DNA from 3 places in the Delftia sp. PE138 genome. Region 1 is predicted to be linked to each of the others. Evidence: predicted binding sites of a transcription regulator. Region 1 holds the regulator's gene; each other region holds the start of a gene.
The links. Region 1 encodes HrcA, which represses chaperone genes, less so after heat shock. Its sites were predicted from a motif close to TTAGCACTCNNNNNNNNNGAGTGCTAA; they were not measured.
Positions count from the first base shown of each region.

Region 2: a site for HrcA is predicted at 7,914-7,940, ahead of groES (co-chaperone GroES). Genes of this name have one in related genera too.
Region 3: a site for HrcA is predicted at 7,298-7,324, ahead of rpoH (RNA polymerase sigma factor RpoH). Genes of this name have one in related genera too.

Region 1 is NZ_JABEPN010000001.1:674,013-677,092, forward strand. It holds gene HFGMBDPB_RS02975 (recombinase family protein) at 1-507, shown strand, start outside; gene hrcA (heat-inducible transcriptional repressor HrcA) at 1,070-2,074, shown strand; tRNA gene HFGMBDPB_RS02985 (tRNA-Ile) at 2,142-2,220, shown strand; gene HFGMBDPB_RS02990 (hypothetical protein) at 2,436-2,678, shown strand; gene HFGMBDPB_RS29995 (aspartyl protease family protein) at 2,789-3,080, shown strand, end outside.
Region 2 is NZ_JABEPN010000001.1:353,638-367,956, reverse strand. It holds gene HFGMBDPB_RS01615 (arsenic transporter) at 1-862, opposite strand, end outside; gene HFGMBDPB_RS01610 (arsenate reductase ArsC) at 917-1,423, opposite strand; gene HFGMBDPB_RS01605 (ArsI/CadI family heavy metal resistance metalloenzyme) at 1,430-1,930, opposite strand; gene HFGMBDPB_RS01600 (ArsR/SmtB family transcription factor) at 1,943-2,266, opposite strand; gene HFGMBDPB_RS01595 (TonB-dependent siderophore receptor) at 2,944-5,379, opposite strand; gene HFGMBDPB_RS01590 (FecR domain-containing protein) at 5,561-6,562, opposite strand; gene HFGMBDPB_RS01585 (sigma-70 family RNA polymerase sigma factor) at 6,559-7,080, opposite strand; gene groES (co-chaperone GroES) at 8,028-8,318, shown strand; gene groL (chaperonin GroEL) at 8,367-10,010, shown strand; gene HFGMBDPB_RS01570 (aminotransferase-like domain-containing protein) at 10,119-11,396, opposite strand; gene hglS (2-oxoadipate dioxygenase/decarboxylase HglS) at 11,475-12,890, opposite strand; gene HFGMBDPB_RS01560 (LysR family transcriptional regulator) at 13,057-13,977, shown strand; gene HFGMBDPB_RS01555 (CobW family GTP-binding protein) at 13,952-14,319, opposite strand, start outside.
Region 3 is NZ_JABEPN010000008.1:266,147-280,465, forward strand. It holds gene HFGMBDPB_RS24445 (LysR family transcriptional regulator) at 1-861, opposite strand, end outside; gene HFGMBDPB_RS24450 (SDR family NAD(P)-dependent oxidoreductase) at 980-1,777, shown strand; gene HFGMBDPB_RS24455 (sigma-54-dependent Fis family transcriptional regulator) at 1,872-3,830, opposite strand; gene HFGMBDPB_RS24460 (NAD(P)/FAD-dependent oxidoreductase) at 4,151-5,953, shown strand; gene HFGMBDPB_RS24465 (2,3-butanediol dehydrogenase) at 6,023-7,090, shown strand; gene rpoH (RNA polymerase sigma factor RpoH) at 7,355-8,299, shown strand; gene HFGMBDPB_RS24475 (Bug family tripartite tricarboxylate transporter substrate binding protein) at 8,396-9,388, shown strand; gene HFGMBDPB_RS24480 (sterol desaturase family protein) at 9,422-10,168, shown strand; gene HFGMBDPB_RS24485 (fatty acid desaturase) at 10,165-11,100, shown strand; gene HFGMBDPB_RS24490 (3-oxoacyl-[acyl-carrier-protein] synthase III C-terminal domain-containing protein) at 11,116-13,077, shown strand; gene HFGMBDPB_RS24495 (DUF6999 family protein) at 13,077-14,045, shown strand; gene HFGMBDPB_RS24500 (Crp/Fnr family transcriptional regulator) at 14,273-14,319, shown strand, end outside.

The sequences.
Region 1 (3,080 bases):
GGGGTGCATAGATTGTTTGCGGACTCCAGCTCCGGCGTCGGGCCTCGGCCTCAACTGCAGGAGGCCCTGACCAGTCTCGTACAGGGCGATACCCTGGTAGTCTGGAAATTGGACCGTATTGCCCGCAGCTTGCATGATCTGCTCGCAATTGAGCGGCGACTCAAGTCCGTTGGGGCTGGCATCCGCAGTCTCACTGAACCCCTGGACACGTCTAGTCCCTTCGGGGAATTTACTTTTCAGGTGTTGGGCGCGGTCGCCCAGCTCGAAAGGTCAATGATTAGAGAAAGGGTCATGGCTGGCCAAGCTGCAGCTCGGGCGCGGGGCAAGACCTGGGGGCGCAAACGCTCTATCGATGATGAGGACGTTGAGGTTATCGTGCGGCTGTGGCGGTCTGGTGCCTATCAGCAGTCTGACCTAGCGGAAATGTGGGGTGTGTCCGTGGCGTGTCTGCGTGATGCTATCCATCGCTATGAGGGCCGTGGCCGCTGGCTGCCTCGTCCTCGCTAAGATGGAGAAGCCCGGATCATCGGGCTTTTCACTTAGGTGTTGGGGGATGAGATGGGGCGGTACGCTGAGGAACCCTCGGGAATATTTTCCTGGCTTGACGTTGTAAAGATCGCTATTGGCGTCTTCGTTGGTAGCTTGTTGGCCGTATTCGCGTACGAGCAAATACTTGCGGTGAGAGTAGAGATTGCGGCGCGTGAGGCTTCAAGTTATTTGCAGAAGCAATCTGCGCAGGCTGCTGCCGCTGCTGAGCGTGCGCGCACATTGCGTGATGAGGAGCGTGAGGAGCGTGCTCGTACTGATAGGGAGCGTGCTGAAGCTCAAAGGGCCATCGCTGATGCTGCTCGGCTGCGTGAGGAGCGTCGCCGACTGGCTTGGAGTAGGTACTTTCAGCCTTCTGAGGCTTGCAGGGCTGATCCTGGTACCCTGCCTTGTGCCAATGCGCACATGGCTGCCAAGAAGCGTTTCGATGCTGAGTACGTTGACCGGTAGATCTGTGGTGTAGGCACAAAAAAGCCCGGTTGTCCCGGGCCGTGTTCAAGGCATACATCACTAAAATCATCACATGCTCGACGAACGTGCCAAGTTGTTGCTCAAAGCGCTGATCGAGCGTTACATCGCTGACGGCCAGCCTGTGGGCTCGCGGACCCTGTCGCGTGCGTCGGGGCTTGAATTGTCGCCTGCCACGATACGCAATGTGATGGCTGACCTCGAAGACCTGGGGTTGATCATCAGTCCGCACACCTCGGCCGGCCGCATTCCGACCGCCCGGGGCTACCGGCTGTTCGTGGACACCATGCTCACGGCGGACCGTGCAGATATCGTGACGCCCGAGCTCGTGCCCGAGCAGCCGCAGAAAGTCATCGCCAACGCCGCCAATCTGCTGTCCAGCCTTTCCCAGTTCGTGGGCGTGGTGCTGGTGCCTCGCCGTACCTCGGTGTTCAAGCACATCGAATTCGTGCGACTGTCGGAGCGGCGCTTTCTGGTCATCATCGTCTCGCCCGACGGTGACGTGCAAAACCGCGTCATCTTCACCGACGTGGATTACTCGGCCTCCCAGCTGATCGAGGCATCGAACTTTCTCAACAGCCACTACGCAGGCTTGGCCATGGAAGTGGTGCGCGAGCGCCTCAAGGGCGAGGTCGAGCTTTTGCGCGGCGAGGTGGCCACCCTCATGCAGGCAGCCGTCAATGTGGGCACGGAGGCCATGACCAGTGCCCAGGAGGACGTGGTCATCGCGGGCGAGCGCAACCTGCTGTCGGTCAGCGATTTCTCCAGCGACATGGGCAATCTGCGCCGCGCCTTCGACCTGTTCGAGCAAAAGACCCAGATCCTCAGGCTGCTGGATTTCTCCAGCCAGGCCGAAGGCGTGCGCATCTACATCGGGGGCGAAAGCCAGGTCGTGCCCTTCGAGGAGCTGTCCGTGGTCAGCGCGCCCTACGAGCTCGATGGCAAGGTGGTGGGCACGCTGGGCGTGATCGGGCCCACCCGCATGCACTACGACCGCATGATCCAGATCGTGGACATCACCTCCAAGCTGGTCAGCAACGCGCTGAGCCACAAGCGCTGAGCCGCGCAGGTTAGGATCTACAATAGCCGTTTGCCATGGCGTGCATCCGCGCTGCCCTGGTGAATCAGGGGCCTTAGCTCATGCTTGGTTAGAGCAGCGGACTCATAATCCGTTGGTGCCCAGTTCGACTCTGGGAGGCCCTACCAGATCCACAAACGCTTCGATGCTACAAACATCGGAGCGTTTTTCTTTGTTTTTTCCCATGTCGGGAAAATCCGATTCTTCATCCCGATGATATTTTCCTAGTTGCCTTCCGATAATTCTTTCGATACGCTTGAATTACTTCGTGTGGATAACAATGTGGATATCTAACTGGAGGCTGGGGATAAGTTATGAATAAATACTTCGATATGGATTCGCTATGAGCGAATTCCAACTTGAACTGTCTGCGTACAGAGCCAAGCTGCCAACCATGCTGAGCGGCCACGAAGGCGACTATGTCGTCATCAAGGGCGCCGACCCGGTGCACTACTCTCCTTCCTATGAGGCCGCGTTGGACTGGGCCTATGACAAGTTCGGCCTGCAGGATTTCTTCGTGAAGAAGGTCGCTCAGGACCAGGATGTCGCCCACTTCGCTCGTGACCTTGGACCGTGCCGTACATAGCTGGCAGGTACGGTTCTTCTGGCGCAATTCTCGATGTGCTCATCGGCGTGAGCGCGCCTCGTACAAAGGTGCTTCAACGCCACGGTGAAGCTGTTCCTGCTCCGATACGTGTGCCGTTCCTGATTGACACGGGGGCAGACACCACGATGGTCAACGAGGACCTCATGCGGAGCTTGGGCATCCCCCGTCGGGGATCGCGTGATGTTGTGGGCTCCACGACCCACATCGACCCCACACCTTGCGACTCCTACGACGTGAGTTTTGAGATACACACTCCAGGCGAAATACCTCTGGCTGTTCCTGCGCTGGAGGTGCTTGCGCGCCCGTTTTTCAACGTGTCAATCTACGGATTGATCGGTCGAGATGTGTTGGATAAATACCAACTCACGATGGGGCATGGCC
Region 2 (14,319 bases), 310 kb from region 1:
CCAGCGAGAACACGACGATCTGCCACGGCGCGCCATGCAGTACCTTGCGAGTGCTGATGACGCAGCCGCGTGCCGCCACGGCCAGCAGCAGGGCGGCACCTGCGGCCGCGACCGCGCTGACTGGCACGCCCAGCGGCTCCAGCCCGAAGAAGCCGACCAACAGCAGGACCAGGACCACCCAGCCCGCGCGAAAGGTCGCCGGATCGCGGATCGCATCGGCCGGGCGCCTGAGCTGGGCCAGGTCATAGGTTGCGGGAATGCCGCGCCGAAAGAACAGCATCAGCATGGCGAGGCTGGCCAGCACCGAGGCGAGATTGACCGGCACCATTACCGAGGCGTATTCGTTGAAGCCGATGTTGAAAAAGTCGGCCGAGACGATGTTGACCAGGTTGGAGACGATCAGCGGCAGGCTGGCCGTGTCGGCGATGAAGCCTGCCGCCATGACGAATGCCAGCGTGGCGGAGGGCGAAAAGCCCAGCGCCACGAGCATGGCCATCACGATGGGCGTGAGAATCAGGGCGGCGCCGTCGTTGGCGAACAAGGCGGACACAGCCGCACCCAGCAGCACGATGAACGCGAACAGCTTGCTGCCCCGGCCGCCGCCCCAGCGTGCGAAGTGCAGCGCGGCCCATTCGAAGAAGCCGGCCTCGTCAAGCAGCAGGCTGATGATGATGACGGCCACAAAGGTGGCGGTCGCATTCCACACGATGCCCCAGACCACTGGAATGTCGGAAAGATGCACCACGCCGGCCAGCAGGGCAACGACCGCGCCCAGCGAGGCGCTCCAGCCAATGCCCAGGCCGCGCGGCTGCCAGATAACCAGCACAAGGGTGGAGATGAAGATCAGGACTGCCATGAGCACGGTGCTGGGAGATTCGGGTTTCAGAAGGCGCGCATTCGTGGACGAAGGGGGGCGTCAGTGGGAGGCCAGTTCGCGGGCGGTGCCCTGCAGCCTTGCCTTTTCCAGCTTGTCGTCGGGCAGGTTGACCAGCAGCTCCAGACGACGGCGCATCATGTGCAGAGTCTGTCGGAATGCTTCCAGCTTGACCTCTTCAGATGCGTCTCCCTGCGAGGGATCGGCGTATCCCCAGTGGGCGGTGGCGGGGTGGCCGGGCCAGATCGGGCAGACCTCGCCAGCTGCGTTGTCGCAGACGGTGATGATCAGGTCCATCTGCGGCGCCTGCGGGGCCGCGAACTCATCCCAGCTCTTGCTGCGCAGCCCCTGCACAGATACGCCGGCACGTTGCAGCACCTGCAAGCTCAAGGGATTGGGCTGCTGATTCGCGCGGGGGCTGCTGCCGGCCGAATACGCTTTGAAGCGCCCATTGCCCATGTCGTTGAGCAAAGCTTCGGCCAGGATGCTGCGCGCCGAGTTGTGAGTGCACAGGAACAGGACATTCAGGGGGGTGATGGAATCAGACATGGTGGCTTAGCAGCAGGACGTGGAGGAAGAGGCAGCTGCGGTGCCTGGGGCGCAGCAGGCAGATGCGGCCGCCTGGCGCGGGGCCGTCGGCGCGCAGCACGCGCCGCTGGCTCCGACAGCTGCATCAGGGGCCTCGTGAAACACGGGAATGTTCTCCAGCGAATGAAAGTGCTCCCAGGCAATCCCCTGGGGATCGGTGATCCAGTGCTTGTCGCTGCGTGCATAGCAGCAGGTGGTGGCGCCTTCGTCGAGCATCGCCAGGTCGGCGGCCCTGGCGCGTGCCTTGAGCGCATCCAGCTCCTCGGCCTCATCCACTTGGAAGCCCAGGTGGTCCAGGCCGGCTTTCTCGCCTCGCGTCGAAATGGCGAAGTTCACCCGGGGCTCATCCAGCATCCACTTCGCGTAGTCGCTTTCCACGCGGGCGGGCTCGGCACCAAACAGCTGGGAATAGAACGCGATGTTCTTGGCCAGATCGTCGACGTGCATATGGACATGGAAGCGTTTCATCGTGGACTCCGTTCAGCAGCTGCAGGGCAAGGCATCCACCGTGGCGCATGCGGCGCCCTGGCAGCAGTTTTCGGTGAGGTAGGCGAGCAGGTCGTTCATCGCCGCAAAGGACGCCCGGTACAGCACATTGCGGCCCAGGCGCTCCTGGCTGACCAGCTCGGCATGGGACAGCTCCTTGAGGTGGAACGACAGCGCGTTGGGTGCGATACCCAACTGTTCGGCCAAGGCGCTGGGCGTAAGCCCCGCAGGGCCGGCGACTACCAGGGCGCGGAAAACGCGCAGGCGCGCTTCATGGGCCAGGGCCGAAAGCGATCGGATGACTTGGGTTTCTTGCATGCATCAATAATACAACTATTGTTGAATTGTTGTTGAAAAAAATGAGGGCGGCCGTGCGGCTCCATTGCGCAAGCTCCGTGCGGAACGCCACTGAACACGCAGCGCGTCACGCAGATAACTCGTTGATTTCTCACGTCCTCGCAAGCCATGCGCCATCGATCCTTAGAGAGATGCGCCACTGAACTTTCGTCTGTACGGAAAACGCGCCACTGCACTTTAGTTTTTTGGCCAGCAAGGCTGAGGAGCGAGCTATCGGCCGAGGCGCAAGGGCTCAGGGCCGATGTGCGGCGGCGTCGCGGGTTGCCATGGGCTCTTGTGTGGCAGCTACCCGTTGCAGTCGTTTGTCGCAGGCCTGTCGGTGTCGGCTTTGCCTCGGCAGCTGCCGCCCCCCGCCGCCGGGCGAACTCACGCTGCATGGCGCCAAGCAGTCCTTAGCCCCTGCGACAAGCGCTGGCCCAAATGGTGGGGCTACTCGAAGGCTAGGACATTCTCCGGGCGCTCGCCCCGTGCCAGTGATCGTCTCACCCCCACTCAAACTTGCAGTCCCGAAACACGGATGGACGGCCAGGCTCGCCATGACACCCTGACAGCTCTACCCTCGCAAACATCGCCATCAACGGCGGACAGCACATCCACTGATGCTGACGACGTTCACACGGGGCGCAGCTGAAATCATTTCAGAACTTCATAGACACCGCCACGCGCATATTCCGCGCCTCCCCGTAGTACGACGAGGTCGAAACCCCTTGGTACTTGCGGTCGAAGACGTTGTAGAGGTTGGCCGAGACCGTGAGCTTCGGATTGATGGCGTATTGCACCATCAGGTCGGCCACAGCATAGCTTTTCTGCTCGACACGGCTGACGTTGGGCAGGCCCAGGAAGGAGAGGTCGCTCCAGGTGCCGCTTTGCCAGCGCGCGCCGCCGCCCACGGTCAGGCCGTGGCCTATGTGAGGCAGGCGGTAGGTGGTGAACAGCTTGAGGGTGTTGCGCGGGATTTCGGGGTTCAGGCGGTTGCGCTCGGCGTCGCGCGCGATGTTGCGGGCAAAGCCGACGGAGGCGTTCCAGTGGCGGCGGATTTCGCCGGTCATCTCCACCTCGAAGCCACGCGTTTCGGCGCCCTTGACGGCACGGTAGGCCTGCTCGCCATTGGGCGCGTAGCTGCCCGTGATGGCCTGGGCCACGTTGTCCTGCAGCAGGCGGTAGACGGCGGCGCCCACCTGCAGGCGCTTGTCCAGCAGCTCGCCCTTGAGGCCCAGCTCGTAGCTGCGGCCCAGGAGGGGATCGAGCTTTTTGCCGTGGATGTCCAGGCTGCTCTGCGCCTGGAAAATATCGGTATAGCTGGCATAGGCCGACCAATCGCGGCCCACGTCCAGCACCAGGCCGGCGAAGGGCGTGAGCTTGCCGTTTTCGGCCATGGCGCTGCCGCTGGTCTCGCCGCTGGCGAAATCGGTGTAGCTGTCGCGACGCTTCCAGTTCGTGATGCGTGCGCCCGCGATGACGGACAGCCGGTCCGTGGGGCGCAGCTGCAGCGATCCGTAAGCACTGCTGCTGCGTTCCACGGCCGCGCTGCGGCCTAGTACCGGGTTGTCGGGCTGCACCGGCGTGCGGCCATCCCAGGTGAAGAGGTTGTCTATGGTGTTGTCCCAGCCAGGGAAGGCCCAGCGGCCATGCGAGCCGCTGTCGTTGCGCGTGCGCGCCACACTGGCGCCGAAGGCGGCCTGGTGCTGGCGTCCCAGCAGCTGGAAGGGACCGGAAGCCGTGAGATCCAGCGTGTCCTGCCGAGGCCGCCCCGTCCACCAGGCGGCCCACAGGCCGGCACCTGCGCCGGTGGTGCGGTCCACAGGCTGTTCATTGGTCCAGCCCGGAATCTCGTCATAGCTGCTGCGGTCGAGCGTGTAGATGGCCTTCAGGCGCCAGTCGCTGGCCATGCGGTGTTCGAGCGAGGCGAAGACGCTGCGGTAGTCCCGCCGTGCCGAGGCCCAGCGCGCGCCCGAGGACGCGGAGCGGCTCCAATCGATGCGCGTGCCATCCGTGTAGAAGAAAGGCCGGCCCCCACGGCCTACGCCAGAAGCGTCGTAGTCCTGCGCGGAAAAGCCCACGGTGGCCAGCGTGGACGGCGACAGGTCAGCCTCCACCACGCCGTACAGCGAGCGGCTGCGGTCCTGCTCGTAGTCGACCTTGGAATGGCGGTTCTGCGACACGGCCACGATGCGCCCGCGCACCGATCCGGAGGCGTTGAGCGGAGATGACAGATCCACCTCGGCACGTGCGAAATCCCAGGAGCCTGCCGTGAGCCTGGCGCTGCCCTGGAACTCGGCCGTGGGCAGCTTGCGCACCAGGTTGATGGTGGCGCCGGGCGTGCCCGCGCCGCTCATCAGCCCCGAGGCGCCGCGCACGACTTCGACGCGGTCGAACATGGCCATGTCGCTGGTCTGGAAGATGGCCGGGTAGTCGCTGAACAGGCGGTTGACGCCATCGACCTGGAAGTTCTTGATCTGAAAGCCCCGCGCGAAGAACTGGTTGGTGTCACCGCCCGTGGGACCGTACTGCGCATAGCTCAGGCCCGTGGTCTGGCGGGCGATGTCTTCCTGCAGCACGATGCCCTGGTCGTCCATGCGCTGGCGCGTGATCACGCTGACCGACTGCGGCGTCTCGCGCAGCGACAGGGACAGGCCCGTGGCGGCCCGCGATTCGCTGGCGGCGTAGGACTGCGTGCCCTCGGTGACGGCGCTGCGCTCGGCCTGGGCGGTGACGCGCACCTCGGCCAGCGTGGCCGCGCCGGTGGGCGTTCCCACGGCCAGGGACGGTCGCACCACAAAGCCGCCGCCCTCGCGCGGCAGGGCCTGCAGGCCCGTGCCGGCCAGCAGCGCGGACAGGGCCTGGTCCACGGTTCGATCACCCTGCACGCCGGGGCTGGTCCTGTCTGCGGTCTGGGCGGTGGAGAAGGACAGCAGGATGCCCGCCTGGGCGCCAAAGCGATTGAGCGTGGCGGTCAGCGGCCCGGCAGGAATGTCGTAGCGCTGCACTGCCTGGGCGTGGGGCTGTGCCTGTGCGTGGGCCTGCGCCGGGGCAAGCACCGCCACCAGCGGCAGTGCCAGAACGGCGGGGCGCAAGGCCTGCCGCAGTTGAAATGCCAGTCGTGTGGCGCGAAAAGTCGGGTGATGGCCCATGGTGTGCGTGTCCCTCGGTCCTGGATGGTTGGCAATGGAATGCGGGCGCAGAAAAAAGCGCTTCATCTCCATTGCCCCGCGAAACGCGAAAAGCGATCAGCCAGGATCGACAAGAGCCAGGAAATCAGGCCGGCTCGACCACCACCCAGTAGCGCGTGGCCGTGCGCAGGCGCACCGGCAGGGTGGCCAGCAGCATGGCCAGCACCTGGTCGGTGTCGGCCAGCGGATAGGTGCCGCTGACGGGCAGCTGCGCCACGGCGCCATCGCAGCCCAGGTGGCCGGGCCGGTAGCGCGACAGCTGGTCCAGGAACTCGGCCAGCGGCATGTCCTGGGCCACCAGCATGCCGCGCGTCCAGGCTGCCAGGGCCGGATCGGCGGGCCCGGCCGGCGTGGTGGCCTGAGCGTCAAACTGCGCCTGCTGGCCTGTTTGCAGCAGATGGAGGTGGCCGGGCCGTTCGCGGGGCGCGATCTCCGTGGCGCCTTCAAAGACCGCAACCCGGCTGGGCCCCTGGCCGCGCTGGCGCACGACGAAGCGCGTGCCCAGGGCACGTATGCGGCCATGGCGGGTTTCGACGAGCAAGGGCGGCGCACTATCCTTCAGGCCCTGGGCCGTGGCCACCTCGATGTCGCCGCCGCGCAGGCGCACCAGGCGCTGCTGCGGGCTGAAATCCAGGTCGACCGCGCTGTCGGCATTCATCTGCAGCTGGGTGCCGTCCGGCAGGCGCAGGCTGCGCCGCTGGGCCGTGCCCGTGCGCAGGTCCGCCCCCAGGCCGGCCAGCCAGTCGCCCGAGGATGCCGGACCTCTCCATGCCACGGCACCGGCACCCGCGCCCGTGAACAGCAGCACGGCCAGGCTGCGCACCGCCAAGCGCCGCCCGCGCCCGCGTGCCGTGCGCGCGGCCTGGGCCAGGGCCACGCTGGCCGGCGTACCGGACAGCGGCTGCAGGCGTGCGCCCATGGCCTCTATGCGCAGCCAGGCGCGCTCATGGTCGGGATGGGATTCGCGCCAGTGCTGCAGGCGCTGCACCAGCATCTCGCGCGTGCCGGCGCTGTGATCATCGGACTGCAGCTCCACCAGCCATTCGGCGGCCTGCTCGCGCACCGCAAGAGGAATGGGCAGGCTCATGCGCCGTCGTCGTCCAGAAAGCAGACTTGCACCACGGCCCGCGCGATATGGCGGCGCACGGTGGGCACGGAAAGGCCCAGTTCAGCCGCGATGTCGGCCTGCCTCATGCCGTCGATCTGCGACAGCAAAAAGGCCTGGCGCACGGGCAGTGGGAGCAGGGCCAGCAGGCGGTCCACCTCGACCAGGGTCTGCAGCACGATGGCGCGGTGCTCGGGGGACTGGGCCACGGCCTCGGGCATGAGGGCCAGGGCGTCCAGATAGGCCTGCTCCACGCAGCGCTTGCGGTAGAGGCTGGCGGCCAGACCCTGGGCAATGGTCATCAGCAGGGCACGCGGTTCGCGAATGGCCTGGATCTCGGCGCCGCTGCGGCCCAGCAGGCGCACATAGGTGTCCTGGGTCAGATCGGCCGCATCAAAGGCATTGCCCAGGCGCTTGCGCAGCCAGCCCAGCAGCCAGCCGTGGTGGTCGGAGTAGAGAGTGGCGACATCGGGAACAAGGGCGCGGTCGGCGGCGGGCATGGGAAAGCGGCACGAGTGAAGCAGGAGGAAAGGCACCGGGGCAATATGCAGCGGCAAACAAGAATGCTTCTTATTTTCATTGTATCCAAATCCTACATCGTCATTGCACCAACCTGCGCACCAACGCCTGAGTGCGGACGCTCGGCGCGAGCACCATCGTGGGCTGATTCCACCTTCGTTGAAACCAGTCGGAGCGACGGCATTGAGTCGACAGGAATCAGCGGTGCAGCGCGAAATGGGGCCTTCGAGGCGAGGCACGGCGCACCGAAGAATCGACTGGCCACTTCCAAACGGTGAAGCGGTCGTCCAACAATGGAAGCCTTCAACGGCAGGTGTTGGTCGTCCCTGTCACTCTCGCTTTGCACAGTGAAGGGCGTAGATCAGCCTGAGGCCATCGTTAGAAAGTCTGCAGTTGCCAACTGCTCCGCAGCGATTGCTGCTGCTCACGGCCACCTCGTGACCTATCAGTTGCAGCCACATGGTGGTCATCCAAGCTTCAGGGCTGGCGGCATCGCCAGATGCTTCGCTCCTCATCCGCGCCTGATCAAGGACAGTCACTCTGCACGGCTGGCTGATCTTGGGTGCGCTCAGCACCACGGCCAGGGCGCCTTCGATGCGACGTTAGGTCACAGCCCGCAAGGCTGCATGGTAATTCAGCGACAGCCTTTCGCCGGAAGTTCTGTGTGCTCCTGCAGGCCGCGCTTCGCCGCTGGCCAGCGCGGGCGCGCCCCGAAAAAACTAAAGATCAGTGGCGTTCCGCACTCCGCGCCGGATGTGCCGTCTTGCGGCACATCCGGCCCTACCCCTTGAAACCTGGCCGAATTGCCTTATTATTAGCACTCGTTGGGTATGAGTGCTAACAATCCTCTGTCCCACATTGCTTCGAATGCCGGCCCGCCGGGCCGGCAAGTCTTTGTTTCAACTTTGTTGATGATTTAGGAGTTGGTATGAACCTGCGTCCCCTGCACGATCGCGTGATCGTCAAGCGCCTCGAAAACGAAACCAAGACGGCTTCGGGCATCGTGATCCCCGACAACGCCGCCGAGAAGCCCGACCAGGGCGAAGTGCTGGCAGTGGGTCCCGGCAAGAAGAACGACAAGGGTGAAGTGATCGCCCTGAACGTGAAGGTCGGCGACCGCGTTCTGTTCGGCAAGTACAGCGGCCAGACCGTCAAGGTCCATGGCGACGAACTGCTGGTGATGAAGGAAGACGACCTGTTCGCGGTCGTCGAAAAGTAATCCACGCGCTTCGAAACCGCACTTTCCAACTGAATCCGGAGAATTGAAATGGCAGCAAAAGACGTAGTTTTCGGCGGCGAAGCACGCGCTCGCATGGTTGAAGGCGTGAACATCCTGGCCAACGCGGTCAAGGTCACGCTGGGCCCCAAGGGCCGCAACGTGGTGCTGGAGCGCTCCTTCGGCGCCCCCACCGTGACCAAGGACGGCGTGTCGGTCGCCAAGGAAGTGGAACTCAAGGACAAGCTGCAGAACATGGGCGCCCAGCTCGTGAAGGAAGTGGCCTCCAAGACCAACGACATCGCCGGTGACGGCACGACCACCGCCACCGTGCTGGCACAGGCCATCGTCCGCGAAGGCATCAAGTACGTGGCCGCCGGCCTGAACCCCATGGACCTCAAGCGCGGCATCGACAAGGCTGTCGCCGCCCTGGTGGAAGAGCTGAAGAAGCAATCCAAGGCCACCACCACCTCCAAGGAAATCGCCCAGGTCGGCTCGATCTCCGCCAACTCCGACGAATCCGTGGGCAGCATCATTGCCGAAGCCATGGACAAGGTCGGCAAGGAAGGCGTGATCACCGTTGAAGAAGGCAAGTCGCTGGCCAACGAACTCGACGTCGTCGAGGGCATGCAGTTCGACCGCGGCTACCTGTCGCCCTACTTCATCAACAATCCCGAAAAGCAGGTTGCCCTGCTGGACAACCCCTTCGTGCTGCTGTTCGACAAGAAGATCAGCAACATCCGCGACCTGCTGCCCACGCTGGAAGCCGTGGCAAAGGCCGGCCGTCCCCTGCTGATCATTGCAGAAGACGTCGAAGGCGAAGCCCTGGCAACGCTGGTGGTCAACACCATCCGCGGCATCCTGAAGGTTGTGGCTGTCAAGGCTCCTGGATTCGGCGACCGCCGCAAGGCCATGCTGGAAGACATCGCCATCCTGACGGGCGGCAAGGTCATCGCTGAAGAAGTGGGCCTGGCGCTGGACAAGGTGACCCTGGAAGACCTGGGCCAGGCAGTGCGCATCGAAATCGGCAAGGAAAACACCACCATCATCGACGGTGCTGGCCAAGCTGCTGAAATCGAAGCCCGCGTCAAGCAGATCCGCATCCAGATCGAAGAAGCCACCAGCGACTACGACCGCGAAAAGCTGCAAGAGCGCGTGGCCAAGCTGGCCGGCGGCGTGGCCGTGATCAAGGTCGGCGCTGCCACCGAAGTCGAGATGAAGGAAAAGAAGGCCCGCGTTGAAGACGCCCTGCACGCTACCCGCGCTGCTGTGGAAGAAGGCATCGTGGCCGGCGGCGGCGTGGCTCTGCTGCGTGCCAAGCAAGCCGTGGGCGAACTGAAGACCGGCGACGCCGAGCAGGACGCCGGCATCAAGCTGATCATGAAGGCCATCGAAGCGCCCCTGCGCGAAATCGTGGCCAACGCCGGTGGCGAGCCCTCGGTGGTGGTCAACGCCGTGCTGAACGGCTCGGGCAACTACGGCTTCAACGCCGCCAACGACACCTACGGCGACATGCTGGAAATGGGTATCCTGGACCCGACCAAGGTGACGCGTACGGCCCTGCAGAACGCCGCTTCCGTGGCATCGCTGCTGCTGACGACCGAAGCCATGATCGCCGAGTCCCCCAAGGCTGAAGGCGCCCCCGCCATGCCCGACATGGGCGGCATGGGTGGCATGGGCGGCATGGGCATGTAATTGCCCGCCGCAACCGGGCAGGCCTTGCGCCATACCCGGTTTGCCCCGCAAGAAAAAGGCCGCCCTCGGGCGGCCTTTTTCATTGCATGAACGCTGTTGCCGATGTCCTCAGGACACGGCCTGGCCCCAGGCCCGGCCCAGGCGCGCCACGGCCTCGGTGATCTGGGGCACGGTGGGCGCCGCATACGACAGGCGCATGCACAGGCCGGCCTGCTGCGCCGCCTCGGCCGGGAAGAAGGCCTTGCCTGGCACATAGAGCACGCCCTGCTCCACAGCGGCCGTGAACAGCGCCCGGGCCAGGGCCTCGGGCTCGCCCGCATGCCGTTGTGGCGGCAGCAGCTGCGCCCAGACGAACATGCCGCCCGCAGGCCGCACGAAGCGGATCTGCTCGCCCAGGGCCGACTGCATGCCCGAGCACAGCGCATCCATGCGCGCCGCGTACTCGGCGCAGGCCTGGGCCAGCTGGGGCGCATAGCGGCCCGAGCGCAGATAGTGCGCGGCGATCATCTGCGCCAGCGGCGAGGTGCACAGATCGGCCGTCTGCTTGGCGATGGTGCAGCGGCGCAGCAATTGGGCGTCGGCCAGCATCCAGCCGATGCGCAGCGCAGGCGCCACGGTCTTGGACAGGCTGGACAGGTAGACCACGGGATTGGCCTGGGCGCCGCACAGCGCCAGGCCCGTTTCGTAGATCGACGGTTCGCGCTGGCCGGTAAAGCGCAGCTCGCCATAGGGGTCGTCCTCGACGATGACAAAGCCATGCTCGCGTGCCAGCGCCACCAGGGCCGTGCGCCGCGCCGCGGGCAGCAGGGTGCCGCCCGGGTTGGAGAAGTTGGGCACGGTATAGAGCAGCTTGGGGGCACGCGCATGGGGCCACTGCGCCAGCAGGCGGGCCAGGGCCTCGGTGTCCAGGCCCTGCTCGTCCGTGGGCACGGCAACGACCTGTGCCTGGGCCAGCTTCAGGGTCTGCAGCGTGGCCGGGTAGGCAGGCACCTCGACCAGCACCGGATCGCCAGGCTCCACCAGCACCTTGACCAGCAGGTCGAAGGCCTGTTGCGAGCCCGTGGTCACGATCATGTCGGCCGGCGTGCAGGCAATGCCGCGCGTGGCGCACAGCGCGGCCAGGGCTTCGCGCAGCGGCAGCTGGCCTTCGCTGGCGCCGTACTGCAGGCTGGCGGCAGCGTCCTGCTGCAAAGCGGCCATCGCGGCCTGTTGCAGGCCTTCGGCATCGAACAGGCTGGGCGAGGGATAGCCGCCCGCCAGCGAGAGCATGCCAGGGCGGCTCAGATAGGGAAACAGCTCGCGTATGGGCGAGCCTTCGGGGTGCGCGAACAGCGGGTTGAACAGATGGGCGGTGGGCGACTGAATGCCCAGGTCTGCAGTGCTCATGAAGGCCTCTTGCGGCTTTGCAAAAAACAAAGGGGATACAGGGTGGATGCCGGCCAAAGCCGGCATCCAGGCAGCCGGTCAGGCCACAGCCTGGGCGGCCTGGGTGCGCAGCGCGCTGCGCAGCTGGTCAATGGAGCGCTGCTGCGCCTGCTCGTACAGCGCGATCTCGTCATGCACGCGGGCACCCAGGTCGGCCTCGAAGGCTTGCTGGGCCGCATGGGCCGCGTACTGCTTTTGCTCTTCGCCGCCCAGGTTGGACTGGAAGATGCCGGCCGCGCTCACGGGCAGGAAGTCCTCGTAGACGATGGGCTCGGCCTGGGCCAGGCCACGGGCGATCAGGGCGTCCAGGTCCGAGGCGGCGGCCGCGGCGGCCTCGCCTGCGGCCAGGGCGGCTCCCTCGTCGCTCAGCGTGAAGCGGTAGAAGGCCAGGTCCTGGCGGCGCAGCTGCTCATGCGTGTCGGGGAAAGCCTCGAAGACCTGGGCCAGGCGGCTGCCGTAGTCGGGTGCGGCACTGCCCGCGCTGCCCATGTCGCGCACCTGGGCCAGCAGCTGGTCGTAAAGCGCGCGGCCCTTGCGCGTGAGCGCCACGCCGCGCTGCTCGATCTCGCCGAAGCGCGCCGTGTGCGAGCCTGCGCCCGTGGCATCGCCGGCAAAACGCACGGTCTCCTTGAGCGCCTTGAAGCTGGTCTGGCGCAGCAGGATGGGGCAGGCGCGGCGCGGCGGGCCTTCGACCACGTCCTTGGCATCCATGCCGCGTGCGGGCATGGCGGCCTGGGCCGCGTCGATGTCCAGGGTGCGCGGCGTCAGGTGGTTGATGTGCGGGCCCTTGAAGCAGACCACGTCGGCGATCAGGCGGTGGGCCTTGTGCAGCGCGTCATAGGTGGCGCCGTCCACGGTGGATTCGCTGTGCCAGCGGAAGGTCTCCAGCGCCTCGCCGACGAATTCATCGGCCTCGGCATCGGTGAGGCCGCCGTTGGCCTCGGACTGGGCGATCAGCGCCAGCGCGCGCTCGGTGAAGATGTTGCGGCGCGCCAGGATGGCGGCAGCCTGGGCGCGCAGCGCCTCGTCGGCGATCAGGTCCAGGCGCAGCAGCGAGGTGAAGACGCGGAAAGGGTTGGCCAGCAGCGCGGCATCGCTGACGGGACGGAAGGCCGTGGAGTGCACGGGCACGCCGGCCACCGACAGGTCGTAGTAGCCCACGGGCTCCATGCCCATGATGGCGAACAGGCGGCGCAGCATGGACAGCTCGGCGGCCGTGCCCACGCGGATGGCGCCGTGGCGCTCCACGCCCAGGCGGGCCAGCTCGCCACTGCGCTGCATCCGGGCCAGCAGCTCAGGCTCGGCCTGCAGCGTGCGCTGGTTGATGTCGGCCACGAGTTCGATCAGCGTGCCGTACTGGGGCACTTCATCGCGGTACATCTCGGACATGGCGCTGGAAAAGCGCGCGCGGATCTCGTCGGAAGGCACGAAGGCGTTGGCGGACGTAGAGGACATGGTGCTTGTGGGGACTGATGGTGGGGCCGCAGATCAGCCTGCGGCATGGTGAATTCCTGGCACGCATGCTAGGTCTGCGCCTTGAGCCTGGTCAAACGATAATCGGGCCCATAGGTCATTCCCAAACAGAATGGCCCCTCCCACGATTGCCCCACCGCTCCCTGCCATGCTGCTGTCCCGCCGTTTCCTGCCTCCCATGTCCCTGCTGTGCGCCTTCGAGGCAGCGGCCCGGCACCAGAGCTTCACGGCAGCTGCGGCCGAGCTGCACCTGACGCAAAGCGCCGTCAGCCGCCAGATCCGAGCGCTGGAGGAGCGGCTGGAGGCAGAACTCTTTGTGCGCGAGCGCCAGACCGTGCGCCTGAGCCCGGCCGGCCAGGCCTATGCGCAGGAAATCCGGGGCGCGCTGATGCGCATCTCCACGGCCACGCTGGGCTTTCGGGCCAACCCGCGCGGCGGCAGCCTGAACCTGGCCATCCTCCCCACCTTCGGCACGCGCTGGCTGGCGCCGCGCCTGCCGCAGTTCTTCAGCGCCCACCCGGGCATCACCATCAACCTGACGACGCGGCTGTCCCAGTTCGACTTCCAGCTCGAAGCCGTGGACGCCGCCATCCATTTCGGCCTGCCGCACTGGCCGGGCGCCGAGCTGGCCTTTCTGATGAGCGAGACCGTGGTGCCTGCCTGCAGCCCCGCCCTGCTGGCCCAGCATGGCTTTGCCCAGCCCCAGGACCTGCTGCAGGCGCCGCTGCTGCACCTGGCATCGCGCCCCGATGCCTGGCAGCGCTGGCTGTCCGTGCACCACGCGCCCATGGCCGAGGGCCAAGGCATGCTGTTCGACCAGTTCGCCACCGCCGCCCAGGCCGCCATCGCCGGCGTGGGCGTGGCCTTGCTGCCGCGTTTTCTGATCGAGCGCGAACTCGCACAGGGCGATCTGGTGCGTGCCCTGCCCCATCTGCCCGAGATGGAAAGCGCCGAGCGCTACTACCTGGCCTGGCCCACGAGCCGCGGCAACTACCCGCCGCTGCAAAGCCTGCGCGAGTGGCTGCAGCAGGCGGCCCAGGATTTCATGCGGGACGGCCCGCAGCCCTGACGCCCGCAGCGCCTGCCACCAGCGCCTGCAGCGCGGCCACCGGAAGCTGCCCGGCCAGGCCGATGGCCACGATGGCGGGCACCTGCTGCTGCTGCACGGGCGCTGATGCGGCACGCAGCCGGCCGCTGCTCCCGGCAAACTGAAGCTCGCTCCACTGGCCCGCCCCGGTCTGCACCACGCCCTTGAGCCGCAGCACGCCAGCCGGCATGGCCTGCAGCCACGCCTGCAGGGCCGTCTCGCACAGCCCCCCGGGCGGCTGGCAGGACCAGGTCTCGAACTGCCGGCCATGCATGGGGCGCGCAGTGCCAGTACCCCATGAGACCTCCCGCACACCACGCAGGA
Region 3 (14,319 bases), on a different contig from region 1:
CAGCAACTTGGCGGTTTCCGCGATCAGCCGGTTCGCGGGACGCGCCCTGGGCATGGCCAGCACGAGCTGGTTGCGTATGGCCGGCGGGCCGATGGGCGCAGACTGTATGCCAGTGCGGGCACCGGCCAGATTCAACGCACTGTCCGGAAGAATGGAGCAAGCCAGTCCCTCCTCCACCACGGACAGCGCCGTGTGCACGGCCCCCACCTCGGCCACCACGTTCAGCCGGATCTTGCGCGGCAGCAGGACGGCGTCCACGAGGCTGCGTATCGGGTTATGGGTGCCCGGCAGCACCAGCGGAAAGTCCGCCAGGGCCGAAAGGCCGATGCGCGAAGGCAACCGGTAGCCCTTGGGAGCCACCAGCAGCATGGACTCGCGCATCAGGGGTTCGTAGGACAGCAGGGGCGTCGGAGCGGGGTCGAACATCAGACCCAGGTCGATGCGGCCCGCAATCATTCCCTCACGCAAGGACAGGCTCAGCCCCTCCACCACCGAAAGCAGTGCATGCGGCAGCCGGCGCCGGAACTCCCGTATCAGCGGCACGGCCAGGCTTGCCGCCACCCGGTGGGGCAGGCCCACGACCACGCTGCCGACGGGCTCGGCATGCATTTCCTTGAGATCGGACAGCGCCTGGCTGGCCGAGTTGAGCATCGTGCGTGCATGCGACAGCAGTGTCTCCCCGGCCGCGGTTGCTGCCACGCCGCGCCCTGTCCTGTCCAGCAGCCGCTGCCCCAGCTCCTCTTCCAGCAGTGCGATCTGGCGGCTCACGCTCGGCTGCGCCAAATTCAGCGCCACGGCCGCGCGGCTGATGCTGCCGTGCTCCACCACGGCGACGAAGTACTCCAGTTGGCGCAGATCCATAGGTATTCAACATAGCTGGTATAGGCGCCATCCAGTTTAACTTTGCCGGCATCGATCGCAAACTGGCCTGCATCGCCGCTTGCCACAGCGGCTCCACCGTGTCACATGAGGAAAGCCAATGAGCAGGTTCAAGTCCAAGATAGCCATCGTTACGGGGGCCGGATGCGTGGCAGCAGGCTGGGGCAACGGCAGGGCCATGGCCGTGCGCCTAGCGGAGGAAGGCGCGAAGGTGCTGGCGGTGGACCGTGACCAGGCGCGGCTTGACGAAACGCTGTCCCTGGCCGGCGAGGCGGCAGCGTCCATCACGACCTGCATCTGCGATGTCACCGACTCGTCCAGCGTCAAGGCCATGGTCCAGACCTGCCTGCAGGCCTGGGGCGTCCCGGACATCCTGATCAACAACGTGGGCGGCTCCGCAGCCGGCGGCCCCATTCAGCTGAGCGAGCAGGACTGGGACAGCCAGATCGACATCAACCTCAAGAGCGTCTTTCTGACCTGCAAGCATGTGCTCCCGCACATGGTCGAACGCGGCAGCGGCGCCATCGTCAACGTGGCGTCCACCTCGGGCCTGCGCTGGACCGGCAGCGCGCAGGTCGCCTATGCGGCCAGCAAGGCCGGCGTGATCCACCTGTCCCGCGTGGTGGCCGTGCAGCATGCGCCTGACGGCATTCGCGTGAACACGGTGGTGCCGGGCCAGCTGCACACCCCCATGGTGCAAGCGCGGCTGGCCAGGCAGCGCACAGGCGGCGATGTGGAGACGCTGCTGGCCTCGCGGGTCAGGCGCATCCCGCTGGGCTTCATGGGCGATGGCCGCGATACCGCCAGTGCCGCCCTGTACCTGGCCAGCGACGAGGCCCGCTTCGTGACGGGAACCGAGCTTGTCGTGGACGGCGGCATGACCGCACGCTGCGACTGAAATTGCACTGCGACTGACCTGCGCTGCGACCGACGGGCCGATCGCTGCGGCCAGCCGCCATGGACATCGCATGGGCCCTGGGGCGAAGGCCGTGCTATGTCCCGCGCCAATGGGCATGCCGCACGCCAAGCTGCAGTTGCTGGATGCGCCGGTGGATGGTGGAGCGGCTGACGCCGAGCTGGCGCGCCGCCTCGGAGACATTGCCCTGGCATTGCGCAAGCAGCTGTTCCAGCGCCTGTGCGGCGGGCTCGCCGGCATTGCCAGCCAAGGCGGTGCGCGCTGGGGCGCGGTGCAGCGCATCGTGCAGGTGGTCAGGCAGGTGGTCGGGCTCGATGGTGCCGTCGCCATCGTGGCCGCACAGGGCTGCGGCGTAGCGCAGCGCGTTGTGCAGCTCGCGCAGGTTGCCGGGCCAGGCGTGCGCGGCCAGCACGGCGCGGGCTGCGTCGCCCAGGTGCAGGTGGCTGCCCAGGGTGGCCAGCATCTGGTCGGCAATGGTCTGCAGGTCGCTGCGCTGGCGCAGCGCAGGCAGGCGAAGCTCGGCCGCGTTGAGGCGGTACAGCAGGTCTTCCCGGAAGCTGCCACGCCGCACCAGCTCGGCCAGCGGCTGGTGCGAGGCCGAGATGAAGCGCACCGCCACCGCCCGTGGCGCGCGCGCCCCCAAGGGAGTGATTTCGGATTCGGACAGCACCCGCAGCAGCTTGGCCTGCAGGGCCAGGGGCATATCGCCGATCTCGTCAAGGAACAGCGTGCCCTCGTGTGCCGCAGCAATCAGCCCTTCGCGGCCCTTGCTGGCGCCGCCGGTCCAGGTGCCGGGCAGGTAGCCGAACAGCTCGCTCTCCAACAGTGCCTCGGGAATGGCTGCGCAGTTGATGGCAATGAAGGCGCCGCTGCGGCCGCTGGATGCATGCAGCGCACGGGCCAGGTATTCCTTGCCCGCGCCGGTCTCTCCCTGCACCAGCACGGGCAGCTCTTGAGGTGCGAGCCGCGCGGCCTTGCGCAGCAGCGTCTGCAGTGCGGCATCACCCGTGTCCAGCGCCTGCAGCGCAGCAGGCAGCGGGGGCTGCGCCGGCCTTGCCTGCGCTTGCAGGCGGCGTGTCCGGCGCTGCGGCTCCATGGCATGGGCGAAGAGGATGCTGCCGTCGCGGGCGCGGATGATGCGCTCCTGCGCCGGGCGATTGCGGCGCAGCTCGGACAGGTGGCGCAGGTCCACGTCGAAGAAACGCTCCAGCGGCTGGCCGATGAGGCTCTTGCGCTGGCGCCAGTCCAGTTGCGCGGCCGCTGCCAACAGCCGCGCGCCCGCGTGGGTCATGGCGCGGATGCGGCCACGTGCATCGACGCTGATGGAGGCGTCGGGATCGACGTCGAGGAAATCGGGCGACTGGGCCAGGCGCACCACCCAGTCCTGGCCGGACTGCGCCATCAGGTTGGCCTGCTCCACGCGCCGCGCCGCGGCCATGACGAGGTTGAGCGCCAGGTTCTGGCTGGCCCGCTCGGCAGGTGAGCGCAGCAGCGACAGGTCCAGCACCGCCGCGAGTTCGCCGCGCATGTCGTAGATGGGCGCGGCCGTGCAGGACAGGCCGGTGTGGGTGAAGTCGAAATGGTCGCTCTGGTGCACCGTCAGCGCCTCGCCCGTCTCAAGGCAGGCACCCACGGCCGAGGTGCCCGAGTGGTCCTCGCGCCATTGCGCGCCCAGATACAGGCCCGCGCGGCGCAGGTCGCCCTTGTCGGCCTCATGCCCCAGAAAGTCCACGGCCACGCCATGCCGGTCCGCCAGCAGCAGCACGTAGTCCAGGCCCTTGAGCTGCTGGTACAGCCGCTCCAGCGCATGGCGGGCGATGTGGATCAGCGGCTCGGACTCCTCGCGGTGCGCGCGCAGCTGGCCTTCGGTGACGATGTGGGCTTCGCTGGTATGCGCCGGGTCGAGCCGGTGGGAGTCGATGCAGCGGCGCCAGCTGCGCAGCACGGCGCGGTCGCGTTCCTGCCCGCGGTGGGAGTAGCCCAGGCCGAAGGCTTCGATTTCCTGGATGTGCGAGGCGTAGGACTGCAGGGGCATGGCGTGGAGTCGATGCGGGCTTTGAACGTACCGCAGACGATTCTGTGCCCTGTGCGGCGCAGCGCCAATCAAGACTTACCCACTGCCCCTGCTGCGCTGCAGCACGCCTGGTGCGACAGGTGTCGCAGGGCTGCCCCACCTGTCGCGGGCGGCAATGCCGGGCAGTGGGTTGCAAGGCGCAGGGTTTGTACCGGAGGCGCGCAGGCAACCCCTTGATTTGCCTGGCGCATCCTGCCGCCGGGCCTGCCTGGCATGGTGATTGCGTAAGAGCGCCTGCCCGAAGAAAAACCAGCGGGCATGACCGCATCAAGGAGACAACCATGACCGATACGACGCCCAACGCCCGCGCCAAGGCGATGCTTGACCAACTCAACCATGCCCTGGGAGACCGCGACTTCGCGGCCGCCAGCCGCCTGTTCGCCGACGAATGCTACTGGCGCGACCTGGTGCTGCTGACCTGGAACATCAAGACCATGGAAGGGCGCAGCCAGATCGCCGACATGCTGGCCGCGCAGCTGGACGCCGCTGCGCCCGTGCGCCTTTCGCTGGACGAGCGCGAGACGGTGGAGGAGGCCGATGGCGTGGTGTCCGCCTGGATCGTGCTCGACACGCGCCATGCGCGCGGCGGCGGCCATGTCCGTATCAGGGACGGGCGCATCTGGACGCTGCTGACGGCCGCCCAGGAGCTCAAGGGCCATGAGGAACCCATGGGCACGCGCCGCCCGATGGGGGCCGAGCACGGCATCCGGCGTGGCCGCCAGACCTGGCTGGAGCGCCGCCAGCAGGAAGCCCAGGAACTGGGCCGCGACAGGCAGCCTTTCGTGCTCGTCATCGGCGGCGGCCAGGGCGGCATTGCGCTGGGCGCGCGGCTGCGCCAGCTGGGGGTATCGCACATCGTCATCGACCGCCAGGCGCGCCCTGGCGACCAGTGGCGCAACCGCTATAAATCGCTGTGCCTGCACGACCCGGTCTGGTACGACCACCTGCCGTACATGCCTTTCCCGGACAACTGGCCCGTGTTCGCGCCCAAGGACAAGATCGGCGACTGGCTGGAGATGTACACCAAGGTGATGGAGGTCAACTACTGGCCGTCCACCAACTGCCTGAACGCCCGCTTCGATGAGGTCCGGCAGGAATGGGAAGTGACCGTGGAGCGCAATGGCGAGACGCAGGTGCTGCGCCCCAGGCATGTGGTGTTCGCCACCGGCATGTCGGGCAAGGCGAATGTGCCCAAGATCAAGGGCCAGGACATCTTCAAGGGCGAGCAGCAGCACTCGTCCCAGCACCATGGCCCGGACGCCTACGCGGGCAAGAAGGTGGTGGTGATCGGCGCCAACAATTCCGCCCACGACATCTGCGCGGCCCTGTGGGAGCACGGCGCCGATGTGACCATGGTGCAGCGCTCGTCCACGCACATCGTGCGCTCCGATTCGCTGATGGACATCGGCCTGGGCGACCTGTACTCGGAGCGCGCCGTGGCCAGCGGCGTGACGACCAGGAAGGCGGACCTGATCTTTGCCTCTCTGCCCTACCGCATCATGGCCGACTTCCAGGTGCCGGTGTACAACCGCATCCGCGAGCGCGACGCTCAGTTCTACCGCCAGCTGGAGGCGACCGGCTTCATGCTGGACTTCGGGGATGACGACTCGGGCCTTTTCATGAAGTACCTGCGCCGCGCCTCGGGCTACTACATCGACGTGGGGGCCTGCGATCTGGTGATCGACGGCAGCATCAAGCTGCAGGCGGGCAAGCAGATCAGCCACCTGTCGGAAAACGCGGTGGTGCTGGCCGATGGCACCGAGCTGCCGGCGGACCTGGTGGTCTACGCGACCGGCTATGGCTCCATGAACGGCTGGGTGGCCGACCTGATCAGCCAGGAGGTGGCGGACAAGGTAGGCAAGGTCTGGGGCCTGGGCTCGGACACCACCAAGGACCCGGGACCGTGGGAGGGCGAGCAGCGCAACATGTGGAAGCCCACGCAGCAAGAGGCGCTGTGGTTCCACGGCGGCAACCTGCACCAGTCGCGCCACTACTCGCTGTACCTGGCGCTGCAGCTCAAGGCGCGGCAGGAAGGCCTGCCGGTGCGTGTCTATGACCTGCAGCAAGTTCATCACCTGCGGTAAGGCCGAATAATCGCCATGGGGCGGCTGTGCCGCCCGCCAACCCAGCCTTGCAAAACAGAAAGTTCAATCATGAAAGCAGCACGTTTCCACGACCGGGGCGACATCCGCATCGAGGACATCCCCGAACCCGTGGTGGAGCCCGGCACCGTGGGCATCGAAGTGGCCTGGTGCGGCATCTGCGGCACGGATCTGCATGAGTTCATGGAAGGGCCGATCTTCATCCCGCCCTGCGGCCACCCACATCCCATCTCGGGCGAGTCCGCACCCATCACCATGGGGCATGAGTTCTCGGGCGTGGTGTACGCCGTGGGCGCAGGGGTGGACGATATCCAGGTCGGCCAGCATGTGGTGGTGGAGCCCTACATCGTGGCCGACGATGTGCCCACGGGGCCGGGCGACAACTACCACCTGTCCAAGGACATGAACTTCATCGGCCTGGGCGGGCGCGGTGGCGGGCTGTCCGAGCGGATTGCCGTCAAGCGCCGCTGGGTGCATCCCATCTCCGATGCCATTCCACTGGACCAGGCCGCGCTGATCGAGCCGCTGTCCGTGGGCCACCATGCCTACACCCGCAGCGGAGCGAAGGCCGGCGATGTCGCACTGGTGGGCGGCGCCGGCCCCATCGGCCTGCTGCTGTCGGCCATCCTCAAGGCCAAGGGCCTGACCGTCGTCATCACCGAGCTCAGTGCCAAGCGCAAGCAAAAGGCGCGTGAATCGGGCGTGGCCGATCACATCCTGGACCCCTCCGAGGTGGACGTGGTGGCCGAGGTGATGAAGCTCACCGGCGGCAAGGGCGTGGATGTGTCGTTCGAATGCACCAGCGTGAACAAGGTGCTGGACACGCTGGTGGCCGCGACGAAGGCCACGGGCGTGGTGGTGATCGTGTCCATCTGGAGCCATCCGGCCACCATCAACGTGCACAGCGTGGTCATGAAGGAGCTGGACGTGCGCGGCACCATCGCCTACTGCAACGACCACCAGGAAACCATCAAGCTGGTCGAGGAGGGCAAGATCAACCTCGAGCCCTTCATCACCCAGCGCATCCAGCTCGATGACCTGGTGGCCCAGGGCTTTGACACGCTGATCCACAACAACGAGTCGGCGGTGAAGATCATCGTGCAGCCACGGTTCAAATAGCCGCTGGGCACCGCGACTGCACGAACCTGGATCTTTCGTGCCGGTCGCCGGCGGAGCCGGGCGCAAAGGGGTCAAAACCCGGCGGGGGCCGACACATGCCTCCCGCCGGCAAGCAGGGTTTCCAAAAATCGCTCAGACTAGCCAGAAGCGACTTTTGCAGTGCCGAAGATTTCTGCAACCGACTGAAAAACCCGCGGAACTTCGGCTTTAGCACTCAATCCTAACGAGTGCTAATATGAAGGAATGGAAGAAAGGAACTCTGCAATGACAAACGCCTCCGGCTCCATTGCGACCACCTTGGCGCCCGCTAACCCCTGGGCCCTGGTGCCGCCTCTGGGCAATCTGGATGCCTACATTTCCGCGGTCAACCGCCTGCCCATGCTCACCCTCGAGGAAGAGCAGGACTACGCCCGCAAGCTCAAGGAACACAGTGACCTGGACGCCGCAGGGCGTCTGGTGATGTCCCACCTGCGCCTGGTGGTGTCCATCTCGCGTCAGTACCTGGGTTACGGCCTGCCGCACGGCGACCTGATCCAGGAAGGCAACGTGGGCCTGATGAAGGCCGTCAAGCGCTTCGATCCCGATCAGAACGTGCGCCTGGTGAGCTACGCCATGCACTGGATCAAGGCCGAGATCCACGAGTACATCCTCAAGAACTGGCGCATGGTCAAGGTCGCCACGACCAAGGCCCAGCGCAAGCTGTTCTTCAACCTGCGCTCCATGAAGCAGGGCCTGAAGTCCGACGCCGCCATGGCCGAGGACGGCGCCATGCTGCGCGACACGCTGACCTCCGGCGAGATCGACGCCATGGCCGAGAAGCTCAACGTCAAGCGCGAAGAAGTCATGGAGATGGAAACGCGCCTGGCCGGTGGCGACGTGCTGCTGGACCCCTCGCCCAGCGATGATGGCGAGCAGGCCTTCGGCCCCATCGCCTATCTGGCCGACGGCGCACATGAGCCCACGGCCATGATCGAGTCGCGCCAGCGTGACCATCTGGCCACCGACGGCATTGCCATGGCGCTGGATTCGCTGGACGACCGCAGCCGCCGCATCGTCGAGGAGCGCTGGCTCAAGGTCAACGATGACGGCTCGGGCGGCATGACGCTGCATGAGCTGGCCGCCGTGTATGGCGTGAGCGCCGAGCGCATTCGCCAGATCGAGGTGGCTGCCATGAAGAAGATGAAGAAGGCCCTGGCCGAATTCGCCTGAAAGCGTGAAGGCCTGGGCTGACAGGCCGCTTCAAGACAAACCCGGATAATCTCCGGGTTTTTTATTGCCCGCAGCCTTTGCGGCCCCCACGCACCCATGCCCGCCCGCGCCATCTCGCCACTACGCCGCCTCTTCGCCAATGCCTTGGCCACCGCCCTGGCTTCGGCCCTGCTGCCTTGCGCCGCCGTGGCGGGCGACCAGTGGCCCAGCAGGCCCCTGCATCTGATCGTGGGCTTTCCCGCGGGCTCCTCCCCCGACCTCACGGCGCGCGCCCTGGCCGAGCCGCTGGAAAAGCGTCTGGGCCAGCCCGTCATCGTCGAGAACAAGGTGGGAGCAGGCGGCAACATTGCAGGCGAGCAGGTGGCCCGTGCGCGCGATGGCCATACCTTCAGCGTGATGATCAACGGCAACCTGACGATTGCCCGCCTGCTCAACCCCGCAGTGCGCTACGACCCCGTCAAGGACCTGCAGCCCGTCAGCCTGATCGGCGTGGCGCCCCTGGTGCTGGTGGCGCCGGCCGGCGCGCCCGAGGGTCGGGCCTTCCTGGAGGCCGCTGCCCAGGCCGGCAGCCGCTGGAGCTACGGCTCGCCCGGCGTGGGCACCGTGGGCCACCTGGGCATGGAGCTGCTCAAGAGCCGCTCCGCGCTCAGGCCCGAGCACATTCCCTATCCCGGCTACCCGCAGGTGTTCAACGCCATCCAGGGCGGCGACCTGCAGCTGTCCATGCTGCCGCCCGCGCTGGCCATGGCCCAGGTCCAGGCCGGCAAGCTGCGCGGCGTGGCCGTGACCTCGGCCGCGCGCAGCCCGCTGGCGCCGGGCCTGCCCAGCCTCAAGGAGCTGGGCGTGGGCGATTTCGACCTGGAGATCTGGAACGCCGTGGCCGCGCCCAAGGCCATGCCCGCCGCCCATGTGCACAAGCTGGCCGAGGCCGTGAGCGAGATCGTGCGCTCGCCCGAGATGCGCGCGCGCCTGGCCGCCCAGGGCTGGCAGGCCGTGGGCAGCTCGCCCGAAGGCCTGGCCCTGCGCATGCGCCAGGACGTGGCGACGCTGGGCCGCATCATCCGCGAACAGGGCATACGCGCACAATGATGCGCCCAGTGACGTGCTCTCTTTGACACCCCCATGACCGCAGCCCAAGCCTTTGCCGAACTCAATGCCTGGCAGGTCATGGCCTGGGGTCTGGCCTTCTTTGGCGTGCTCTACCTGGCCGGTGGCTGGGGCATGTCGGCGCTCACGCGCTGGCTGGAGCGGCGCGGCGTGGGCCGCGTGCTGGACACGCGCCCGCTCAAGCCCGACCAGTTGCAGCGCGAATGGCGCCAGTCGCTGCATTCGGTGCTGATCTTCGGCATCGGCATGATCGTGCCCTGGGGCCTTCTGCAATTGGGGTGGGCGCGGCTGGAGCCCGATGCAGGCCCATGGCGCATTGCCATCGAAGTCGTGGTGCTGCTGATCTGGAACGATGTGCATTTCTGGATCAACCACCGCCTGCTGCACACGCGGCTGCTGGGGCGCTTTCATGGCGACCACCACCGCTCCATCGTCACCACGCCGTGGTCCACCTACAGCTTCCATCCCATCGAGGCGCTGATGCTGGGCAACGTCATCCTGCTGCCCATGGTGGTGCACGACTTCAGTTTCTGGTCGCTGGCCTCGGTGCCGGTGCTCAGCCTGCTGCTGAACGTCATAGGCCACTCCAACTACGACTTCTTTCCCGGAGTGTCCGACACGCATGCGCTGGCCGCCAGCCGGCGCCACCACCTGCACCATGCCCGGCCCAACGGCAACTATGGCTTTGCGCTGGCCTTCATGGACCGGCTGATGCGCACGCGCGTGGCCCTGCCCGCCACGGCCCGGCCCAGGACGGAATGAGCCGGCCGCCTGCTCGCCACGTCCAGCCACGGCTGCCCCGGCTGCGCCACGGGCGCGACCTGCAGTCGCTGGCCTATCTGGTGGCGCTGCCGCTGATCGTGTGGTGGCAGTGGCAGCATGGCTGGAACCTGTGGCTCTACGGAATCGAGCTGTTCCTCACGCTGGGCGTGGGCGTCATCCACCACAACCACACGCATTTGCGCATGTGGCGCGGGCGCTGGGCCAACCGCTTCACCGACTACTGGCTGACCCTGCTGCAAGGCCACCCGACCTTTGTGTTCTGGCCCGCCCATGTGGCCAACCACCACCGCTACCGCCACGGCCCGCGCGACATGGCACGCACCTACCGCTTCGGCGGCGACCACAACCATCTGCTGGGCTACCTCCTGCACCCGCTGCAGGCCGGCTGGGTGCTGTACCCGCTGTTCCTGCGCTGGCTGGGCCAGCTGCGGCGGCATTGGCCCGGCGCCTTTCGCTACTGCATGGGCCAGTACCTGCTGTGGCTGGGCAGCTGGGCACTGCTGCTGTCGCTGGATTGGCAAAAGGCCTTGCTGCTGGTGATCGTTCCCCAGCTGCATGGCCTGCACTGGCTGCTGGCCACCAACTACCTGCAGCACGCCCATGCCGATGGCCGGCCACTGACGCGCGGCCAGCGGCTGGACAGCGCCACGCCACTGAACTACGCGCGCAACTTCGAGGGCTGGGTCAATCCGCTGCTGTTCAACATCGGCCTGCACACGGCCCACCACGAGCAGCCCCAGGCCCACTGGTCCGAGCTCACGCGCCTGCACGACCTGCACTATCGCCAGCGCGTGGCCCCCGCGCTCAACGAAGGCGGACTGCTACCCTACATGGCCCGCGTCTTCGTGCTCGGCACGGTCTGGCCGTCGGCGCGCACGCGTGCGCAAATGCCTCCCGGAACATACGACTGATACGACCCTGAACCCATGCCCGTCGCCTATTCCAACGTCTATCTGCATGCCGCAGGCATGTTCCTGCCCGGTGAACCCGTGGACAACGCAGGCATGGATGCCTACGTGGCGCCGCTCAACCGCCTGTCCGAGCGCCTCAAGCGCCGCATCCTGGCCGAGAACGGCATTGTCCAGCGCTACTACGCCATCGACCCCGAAGGCCGCACCGTCCACAGCAACACGGCCATGGCCGCCCAGGCCATCCAGGACTGCCTGGCGCAGGCCGGGCGCGCGCTGGGCGATGTGGGCTTCCTGGCCAGCGGTTCCTCGGGCGGCGATGCGCTCATGCCCGGCTTTGCCAGCATGATCCAGGGCGAGATGGCCGCGCCGCCCATGGAGACCCTGTCCGTGCACGGCGTCTGCGCCGCCAGCGTGGGCGCGCTGCAGGCAGCGGCCCAGGCCGTGGACCGCGCGCCCGACTCGCTGGCCCTGGCCGTGGCCAGCGAAATGCCCTCGCGCCTGTTCAAGCGCTCGCGCTTCGCGGCACAGGGATACAACACGGATTTCGACGCCCACTTCCTGCGCTGGATGCTGTCCGATGGCGCAGGCGCCGTGCTGCTGGGCGGCCCGCAGGCCCTGCCCGACGCGCCCGGCCTGCGCCTGAAGCTGCGCTGGACGCACCTGCGCAGCTTTGCGGGCGACTACCCGGTCTGCATGCAGCTGGGCCTGACGCCCGACCGCGCCACCAGCCACCTGGACTTTGCCGCCTGGGGCGATGCCGAGGCCGCAGGCGCGCTGTCGCTGCGCCAGGACATCCGCCTGCTGCCGCACCTGTTCGATGTCTGCATCCACGAATACGCCCACCTGGCGCACACGGGCTGGGTGCCCGGGCGCGGCATAGACCACTTCCTGTGCCACTACTCGTCGGAGCGCTTCATCCCCGTGGTGGACGAGCTGCTGGGAAAGGCCCAGCTCGGCATCCCGCGCGAGCGCTGGTGGAGCAACCTGGCCTGGCGCGGCAACACGGGCGCGGCTTCCATCTTCGTGATGCTGGCCGAATTCCTGCGCACGCAATCGGCGCGCCTGAAGCACGGCGACACCGTGCTGTGCTTCATTCCCGAATCGGGCCGCTTCACGGCCGGCTACATGCTGCTGGAAGTGGAGGATGCGGCCCAGGCTCCCACCGCCACCCCGGCCACCGCCGCAGCACGCAGTGCCACCGCCGAAGCTCCCGCTGCCCCGGACCTGCTGCCCGATGTCTCCACCATCGCCCCGCCCCACGACCCGAACCAGGCCCCGGCCACGCTCGCGCCGCTGCTGACCGAACTGGCCAGCCTCTGGCAGGACTACCGCTCGCGCGTGTGGCGCACGCCGCTGCTGCAGCGCATACGCACAGGCAGGCTGCAGACGGCGGACTACGTGCGCTGGATGAGCCACTGGGTTCCCCAGGTGCGAGAGGGCAGCCTGTGGATGCGCGAGGGCGCGGCCTCGCTCACCGGCGAACATGCGGCGCTGGCCGCGCTGATCGACGTGCATGCGGGCGAGGAGCAGAACGACTTCCGCATCCTGCACGAGGACTACCTCAAGGCCGGTGGCACCGAGACCGACCTCACCCGCCTGCGCCGCAACCCCGGCGGCGAGGCGCTCAACGCCTATCTGCACGGCCTGGCCGCCACGCCCAATCCGATCGGCCTGCTGGGCGCCATCTACATCATCGAAGGCACGGGCCAGCGCATCGTGCCCAGCCTGCTGCCGCTGCTGCGCGCCAGCCTGCCGCTGCCGCCCGATGCCTTCCGCTTCCTGGAATACCACGGCGCCAACGACGAACACCACCTGGAGCGCTGGCTCATGGCCGTGCAGATGGTGATGGCGCTGGACGACACAGACGACACAGACGGCAGCGGGGGCACGGCGGCGCAGGCCATCGTGCGCACCGCGCGCCACACGGCGGCGCTGTACCTGATGCAGTTCGAGCATGTCCTGACCGAGGAGAACTGATGCCACCGCCAGACTTCATCGACCAGCCCCACGACGAGCGCGACCCCAGCCCCTGGCGTGCCCTGTACCTGGACCAGAGCACGCCGCTGCCCGACGACGTCAAGGCCGCCTGGCTGCGCGACTGCAGCAGCGGCTCGCGCCAGTACCTGCTGCCCTTTCTGCGGCCGCTGGCGCGCACCAGCATCGTCCTTATCCAGATCCTCAAGGTGCTGCTGCCGCGCAACTGGGCCCACTCCAGGCTGCTGCACCGGCTGCTGGCCTTCAGCATGAACCGCTTCGTCTCGCCCGAGGCCAACTGGCTCATCCTGCGCCACTTCCACCTGGGCTCGCAGATCCTGGCCTTTGTCGCGGCCAATGCGCCCACGCCCGTGTCCACCACACCGCTGGAGCCGGACAACATCGACGACATCAAGGACGACCTGTTCCTCAGGCACGACCTGAACCTGTTCAACTTCGTCATCCGCCTGAACAACGCGCTGCGCGCCGCAGGCCAGGAACTGCAGCCGGTGGCCGAGCCCGACTTCTCCATGCTGCGCAACCCGCCCCTGCGCCTTGAGGACATGCCGCGCGGGCGCCTGAACCTGCTGGACCTGCAAAGCGCCATCGAGGTCTACACGCCCGTCTACCAGCTGCTGCTGACCGACAACGACTTCTGGCGCGCCAGCAACTCGCTGCAGCTGGACGAGACCGTGGCCATCTATGCGGCCAAGATCCTCGCCTCGCCCGAGCACCTGGTCATGCTCAACAACAAGCACCCGCTGGTGCCCCTGTCCACCCTGCGCGCCGGCCACCGCCTGGTGCTGCACGGACTGTCCACCGAAATGCTGCACTGCCTGCTGATGAAGGTCGCCAGCGGCGACATCCCCCTGCCCGCACGCGAGCTGGCACGCATGCGCGAAGCCGCCCGCGCCCACGGCAGCGAAACGGCCAGCGGTGCCGACCATGCCAGCAGCACGGCAGCCGTCTGACCCAGGTCAAGGAACAGCGGCGGATTGATGCCATCTGGCGCGAAAACGGTTACATCACGTTGCATTCAGCCGCAGGGCCCGCTAGCCTGCACGGCTTCGCCCTGGCCGCACGCCCGGGTCCCTGCCAGCGCCGGGGCGCCTCCTGCCCTGGCTTGCGGCGCCTTCGAACCGTCCGTGCCATGCCATCGTCGTCCTTTGCGCCTTCAGCCGTACGCTGCAGCGAATGCATGCGTTCGTCGCACTGCCTGCTGGGGCAACTGCCCGAACCCGCCTT